2 regions of the Blastococcus sp. Marseille-P5729 genome follow, and region 2 is predicted to be linked to the other one. Evidence: riboswitches for the same ligand, from Rfam matches in the RefSeq annotation. Region 2 holds a riboswitch; the other holds the start of a gene.
The links. A riboswitch is a leader RNA that binds a small molecule or an ion and turns the genes downstream of it on or off. The one in region 2 is predicted to bind S-adenosylmethionine.

Region 1 (3,398 bases), 100 kb from region 2:
TCGGCGAGGAAAAAGAAGTCGAACTTGCCGCGCTCGGCGGTCCGCGCGAGGTGCTCGAACGACGAGAAGTCGATCTGGCTGCCCGACGCCGGATCACGCCAGACGGTCGAGTTGTTGACGCCGGGGAAGTGCGCGCCGAGGATGATCTGCTTGCGTGGATTGCTGGTGCTCATGAAAGTGGTTCCCTTTCCCTTAGGCGATCGCGGCGTAGCGGTTGACCGCTACGGGGAGCCCGAGATGATCGCGGAGGGTGGTGGTCTCGTAGGTGTGGCGGAACGCGCCGGCCGACTGGAGAGCGGGGACGACGCCGCGGGTGATCGCGACGAGGTCGTCTGGTAGCACCGCGGGTCGCAACCGGAACCCGTCCAACCCGGCGTCCGCCCAGTCGACGAGCAGCGTTGCCAGCTGGTCGGGGGTAGTCGCGAGGATCGCGGCGTCGGAACGGAGCTTCTCGCCCGCGGTGTCGTCGAGGCGGCGCAGGCGGTCACGGGCGTCCTTCTCGGTGTCGCCCAGGACGACCAGCAGGTCTGCGTTGATCAGCAGCGGCGTACTGGTGCGGCCGACCGCTTGTTCGGCCGCGCGGACCTGCCCGATCAGGGCGGGCACGTCGTCGATGCCCTGCGGGGTGACGAAGACCAGGTCGGCGCCGCGAGCGGCCAGCTCGTAGGGGATATCGGCGTGCGCGAGAGCCGTCACGACCGGCTGGCCCTGCGGCGGGCGCGGTGTGATGGACGGGCCCTTGACGCTGAACTTCGACCCCTCGAAATCGATGTAGTGCAGCTTGTCGCGGTCGATGAAGCGGCCGGTCGCCTCGTCGCGGATCTCGGCGTCGTCCTCCCAGCTGTCCCACAGCCGGCGGACCACCTCGATCGAGTCGGCCGCCTCGTCGAACAGCTCGCGGATGGCCTGGCGGGAGTCCTCCTGGGTGGCCCAGTTTCGGTCGAGCTCGGGGATGTCGCGGCGGCCGAAGTGTGCGGCCTCGTGGGCGCGGCCGGAGACCTGCACCCGCCATCCGGCGCGGCCGCGGCTCGCGAAGTCCAGGGTGGCGATGGACTTGGAGATGTGGAACGGCTCGGTGTGGGTGGTGGTGACGGTGGGGACCAGGCCGATCGAGGAGGTGATGGGCCCGAGCGCCGCCGCGATCAGCGAGGCGTCGAGGCGCCCGCGTACCTGGTCGGTGCGGTGGTCGGGCGGCCCGCCGAAGTGGTCGGACTGGATGCCGAGGGAGTCCTCGATCGTCACGAAGTCGAGCAGGCCGCGCTCGGCTTCGGTGACGAGCTCTGCCCAGTAGGCGGTTGTGAACAGGTCGGCAGGACGGGCTCCGGGCTCACGCCAGGCGGCCGGATGCCACCCCGCGCCGTCGAGCGCGACAGAGAGGTTGATGTGTTCGGAGGAAGCGGACGGCGGGGTCGCCGGATTGTTGGACATGCGTGGAAGCACCTCAAGGTAGGAAGGCACATCACCGCTGCGTAAGGAATGCAGGAAGATCGCCGAAGCTGCCGAGGCGGCTACGACGAGACGGAACTATCCGTCAGGAGGTGATGTGTGGTGTGTAGGTCGGGCGGAACGCGCTCTTAGCGCGAACAGCGCATGCTGGCGACGAGCGCCAGATCGACGTACAGCCGCCAAGCGGCTTCGTGACCGGTCATCGGTCGTGAATGGGCGGTGCGAAAACCAGACGTGGCGTCCATGGCTGGTTTCTCCTAACCCGCGTGAGCGAACTCGTACTTGCCGGTCGCTGTTGCGATCCGGCCAGGTCTTCACCTGGAGCACCCCACCACGAGGCGGGGGTTGCCGATCGCCGAGCCAGGGCTTCGCGGCGATTCTCGTGACCTCGTTGAAGAGTAAACGAGCCTCGTTTCAGGGGCAAGTCATGTGCCCCAGATCACGGCGGGCGAGCATTCTGCCTACCCTGATGGGGTTGGGCCGCTGCTGATTGCGCGCAACCCCGACGAGGACTCCAGCCTGCCCTGTCTCGTGCGGATCCCGATCGGGCGACGGGATCGGTTCGTGCACGCGTTGATAGAACCACAAGCTTCCGTGTTCGTTCGGCCAGTTGAAACTAGGCCGGGTCGGCGCCAGACTGAGTAGAGACCGAATCCCGGTGCGCGCTGCCATGGACTGTGACTGGGCTCGAGCCGTAAGCAACATCGAGTCCCGGGTGAACCGCCCCGGCGTGTCCGGAGACTTTCTAGCTTGAGACTCCAACGGTTGCTGGGGTCTCGTGGTGAGCGTAGTGAGCGGCCTCTGCCTCGACGGGCGTGAGGTCGTCGCAGTACTCGTGGGGCCGGCGGTGGTTGTACCAGTCCACCCATTCAGCGGTGGCGACCTCGAGGTCGTCGAAGCCCTTCCACGGCCGCTGCTTCTTGACCAGCTCGGTCTTGTAAAGCCCGATGATCGATTCGGCCAGTGCGTTGTCGTAGGACGAGCCCACCGCGCCGGTCGAAGGCTTGATCCCGGCGGCGTCGAGCTTCTCGGAGTAGGCCACGGACAGGTACTGCGTGCCGTGGTCATGGTGCGCAACCAGTCCGGCCAGGTCACGCCCTTCGCGGCCGCGGGTCCAGATCGCCTGTTCAACGGCGTCCACGACGAGCTGGCTGGTCATCGTGGTCGCTACCGACCAGCCCAGGATCCGCCGGGCGTAGGCGTCGATCACGAACGCGGTGTAGCACCAGCCCGACCACGTCGAGCAGTAGGTGAAGTCCGCCACCCAGAGCCGATCGGGTGCTAACGGCCGGAAGCTCCGGTCGACGAGATCCAGTGGCTTCGGCGCCTTCGGGTCGCTGATCGTGGTGCGCTTGGCCTTGCCCCGCACCGCGCCGGCCAGGCCGAGCTCACCCATGAGCCGCTCCACGGTGCAGCGCGCGATCGGCGGCGCATCTGCGGCCCGCTCCCGGTTGAGCGTCAGCCACACCTTCCGCGCGCCGTAGACGCCGTAGTTCGCCGCGTGGACCTCGGCGACCTTCGGCTTCAGTTCCTCGTCGCGCACCTCGCGGGCGGTCGGCTTGCGGTGGCGGTGCTCGTAGTAGGTCGCGGGGGCGATCTTGGCGCCGAGCTCGGTGAGCGCGGCACAGATCGACTCGACACCCCATCGCAGACCGTCATCGTGGCGCTCACCGACGTGCTCGTCGATGTAGCGCACGATCAGCGCTGTGGCCGGTCGAGTTCGGCTGCGAAGAAAACCGACGCGCTCTTGAGAATCGCGTTGGCCCGCTTCAACTCGGCGTTCTCCCGCTTCAACCGCTTCAACTCCGCCGACTCCTCCGAGGTCACCCCGGGGCGCCTGCCGGCATCGACCTCGGCCTGCCGACACCACTTCCGGACCGTCTCCGGCGTCCCGACCCCGAGCAGTTCAGCGACCTTGCTCATCGCCGCCCATTCCGACTCGTGGTCGGCCC
Region 2 (3,398 bases):
GGCTTGGCGTGACCGAGAGGGGATTAATCCCCGCTCGCTGAGGCGATTCCCTCTCGCTGAGGAGATCCCCTCTGGCCGGGGAAGCCCCGCTAGCAGCGCCACCGCCGGCGCCCCGGGGTCGTCCGAGCAGGCCGGCAGAGTTGTAATGCAGAGGGTTGCACGTGGCCGAAGGAGACGACCCGCCGCGGCACCGGTCCTCGGTGCCGCGGCGGGTCGCAGTGCTGCGATCTGAGGCTACTTCGCGGCGGCGAAGCCGGTCTCGAGGTCGGCGATGATGTCGTCGATGCCCTCGATGCCGACGGCCAGCCGGACCAGGCCCGGGGTGACGCCGGCGGCGATCAGCTCCTGCTCGTTGAGCTGGCTGTGGGTGGTCGAGGCCGGGTGGATCACCAGTGAGCGGACGTCGCCGATGTTCGCCACGTGGCTGTGCAGCTGGAGCGCGTCGACGAACTTCTTGCCCGCCTCGATGCCGCCGGCGATCTCGAACGCGAGGACGGCGCCGGCGCCCTTGGGCGTGTACTTCTGCGCGAGGTCGTAGTACTTCGACGACTCGAGCGAGGCCCAGGTGACGCTCAGGACCTGGTCGTGCTTCTCGAGGAACTCCGCGACCTTGCGGGTGTTCTCCAGGTGCCGCTCGACGCGCAGGCTAAGGGTCTCCAGGCCCTGCGCGATCAGGAAGGCGTTGAACGGCGAGACCGCGGGACCGATGTCGCGTAGCAGCTGCACCCGGGCCTTGAGGATGAAGGACAGGTTGGCGCCGAAGGCCGACCCGACACCGAGGTCGCGGGCATAGACCAGGCCGTTGTAGGACGGGTCGGGCTGGTTGTAGTTCGGGAAGCGCTCGGGGTACTGCGCGTAGTCGAACGAGCCGCCGTCCACGATGACGCCGGCGATCGACGTGCCGTGGCCACCGAGGTACTTGGTGGCCGAGTGGATGACGTAGTCCGCGCCGTGCTTCAGCGGGTTGAGCACGTACGGTGTCGCGATCGTGTTGTCGACGATGAACGGGACGCCGGCCTCGTGAGCGATCGCGCCGATCGCCTCGATGTCGAGGATCTGGCCCGACGGGTTGGCGATCGACTCGCCGAACAACAGCTTGGTCTTCGGGGTGATCGCCGACTTCCAGGACTCGGGATCGGTCGGGTCCTCGACGAAGATCGTCTCGATTCCCATCTTCGGCAGCGTGTGCTTGAACAGGTTGTAGGTGCCGCCGTACAGCGACGGCGAGGCGACGATCTGATCGCCCGCCTCGGCGATGTTCAGGATCGCCAGCGTCTCGGCCGACTGGCCCGAGGCCAGCAGCAGGGCGCCGACACCGCCCTCCAGGGCGGCGATGCGGTCTTCGACGGCTGCCTGCGTGGGATTCGTGATGCGCGTGTAGATCGGGCCCAGCTCGCTGAGGGCGAACCGGTTGGCCGCCTGCTCGGCGTCCTTGAAGACGTATGAGGTCGTCTGGTAGATCGGCAGCGCCCGGGCGCCGGTCTCGTCGAGGGACTGGCCCGCGTGGATCTGCTTGGTCTCGAACGCCCAGTTGTCGGGCTGAGTGCTCATGGGTTAGGTGTCTCCCGTGTGGTTAGGGGTCCTTCACGAATGAAAGAACCCGCGCTTGCAGGCGACCGGATCTGGTCGCTGCCTGGTCTTCACCCGGAGCACCCCACCGCAGGTGGAGGGTTGCCGTCCAGCAAGCCGGGGCTTGTCGCTGGAGCTCATGACCTGCCGACGAATGTACGGCATCTCGCGGATTAGCCCGCGACCGGGTCGCGATCCGAGGGACAGTGGGGCGGCCGCGGCACCTGGACCAGCGGCCGGCCTTACGCAGTAGGCGCTCAGGCGACCTCCGCCCTGTTCGCCCCGAGGTCGGGATGACGTTGTTGTTTTGTTACCGCACGTCAACTGGCGCCGTCAGGGAATGGTTGTAACGTGGCGATCGGTCGTAGTTCAGCAAGTCGGTGGGCGTCAGCCCGCTCGATCCTGGCGCGGACGCTGGTGTTCTGAAGCAGCTGGAGCCGTGTCATGGCAGGACCTGCAGGTAGTGCGGGGCGGAGCAAGACCCGGGCCCGGCAACCCCGCGGGGCCCGACCCAGCATGACAAAACAGGAGTGCACGTGGCACAAGGAACCGTGAAGTGGTTCAACGCGGAAAAGGGCTTCGGCTTCATTGCCGTCGACGGCGGCCAGGACGTCTTCGTTCATCACTCGGCCATCGTCATGGACGGCTACCGCGCGCTCGATGAGGGGCAGCGTGTGGAGTTCGAGGTGACACAGAGCGACAAGGGTCCGCAGGCGGACCAGGTTCGCGTCGTCGGCTGACGAGCCGGCAAGACCAAGATCCAACCGCAAGACCGCGGCCCGGGGGAGCTCGACTCCGCCGGGCCTCGATGTCTTCGCGGCCCGGTCACCGCAGCGGCCCGGCTCACAGCAGCGGGATGAGCGCCGTTGGATCCTCGATGGGCAGCTCCGGATCGACCGTGGCGGTGACCGTCATGTCGCCCATCTGCACACCGCCGCGCATCGTCGTCATGAACGCGGTGTCGGCGGCGTCCCGCCCGGTCGCGATCCGCAGCATGCTGGCGCGCGGCGCCAGCCCGGGGGCATCGACGATCCACCACTGCCCGTCGATGTAGGCCTCAGCCACGGCGTGGAAGTCCATCGGCTGCAGCCCGGGGGCGTAGACCGAGGTGAAGCGGGTCGGCACCGACAGCCCGCGCAGCAGCGTGACCACCAGGTGCGCGAAGTCGCGGCAGACGCCCTGCCGCTGCAGGAAGGTCTCCAGCGCGCCGTCGGTCACCCGCGACCAGCCGCTGAAATACTGCACGTTCTGGTTCACCCACTCGCGGACGGCGTTGACGAGGTCGTGCCCCTGCAGGCCCCCGAACAGCGCGGACGCGCTGTGGAAGAGCTCGTCGGACTCGCAGTACCGGCTCGGGCGGGCGTAGACGAACTCGGCGATGTCGTCATGCCAGGCCGCTCGCGCCTGCCCGTCGACCGTCGCCTGGTACTCGGCGACGAACTGCCCGGTGGGGATGCCGCGGCATACGTGCAGCCGCGTGCCGTCCGCCTCGACCACCTCGGTGAACTCCAGCGGCTGACCCTCCAGGGTCATCGAGAGACTCTCCTCGGCGATGTCCGGGCCGCGTGCGACGGCGATGGACAGCACGAGGTCGGTGGTGTCGACGATCTGCGCGTCGACGTGGGCGGAGACGGTTCGCTGCATGGGCTCCATCCTGCTCCGCCGGGACGAGCCCGTGGGTGTGAGGTCGGCCGCGCGGTCCCGTTACAGCGCCAGTCGGCGGCCGTGGTCGGACAGCGCCCGGAACCCGCCGGCCGCCTGCTCGTACGCCGCCGCCGCGCGCAGTACCAGCGCGTCGTCGTTGCGCCGGCCGATGATCTGCAGTCCTA

Region 1: it holds a riboswitch for S-adenosylmethionine, as region 2 does, so the genes downstream of both, DAA40_RS12405 (LLM class flavin-dependent oxidoreductase) here and DAA40_RS11970 (bifunctional o-acetylhomoserine/o-acetylserine sulfhydrylase) in region 2, are expected to answer to the same signal.

Annotation. Positions count from the first base shown of each region.
Region 1 covers NZ_OMPO01000002.1:812,359-815,756, reverse strand. The annotation lists gene DAA40_RS12410 (NtaA/DmoA family FMN-dependent monooxygenase) at 1-173, opposite strand, end outside; gene DAA40_RS12405 (LLM class flavin-dependent oxidoreductase) at 193-1,428, opposite strand; SAM riboswitch class IV at 1,720-1,834, opposite strand; one part of gene DAA40_RS12400 (IS3 family transposase) at 2,192-3,183, opposite strand; one part of gene DAA40_RS12400 (IS3 family transposase) at 3,183-3,398, opposite strand, start outside.
Region 2 covers NZ_OMPO01000002.1:710,908-714,305, reverse strand. The annotation lists gene DAA40_RS11970 (bifunctional o-acetylhomoserine/o-acetylserine sulfhydrylase) at 235-1,551, opposite strand; SAM riboswitch class IV at 1,598-1,714, opposite strand; gene DAA40_RS11965 (cold-shock protein) at 2,106-2,309, shown strand; gene DAA40_RS11960 (transglutaminase family protein) at 2,413-3,213, opposite strand; gene DAA40_RS11955 (amidase) at 3,274-3,398, opposite strand, start outside.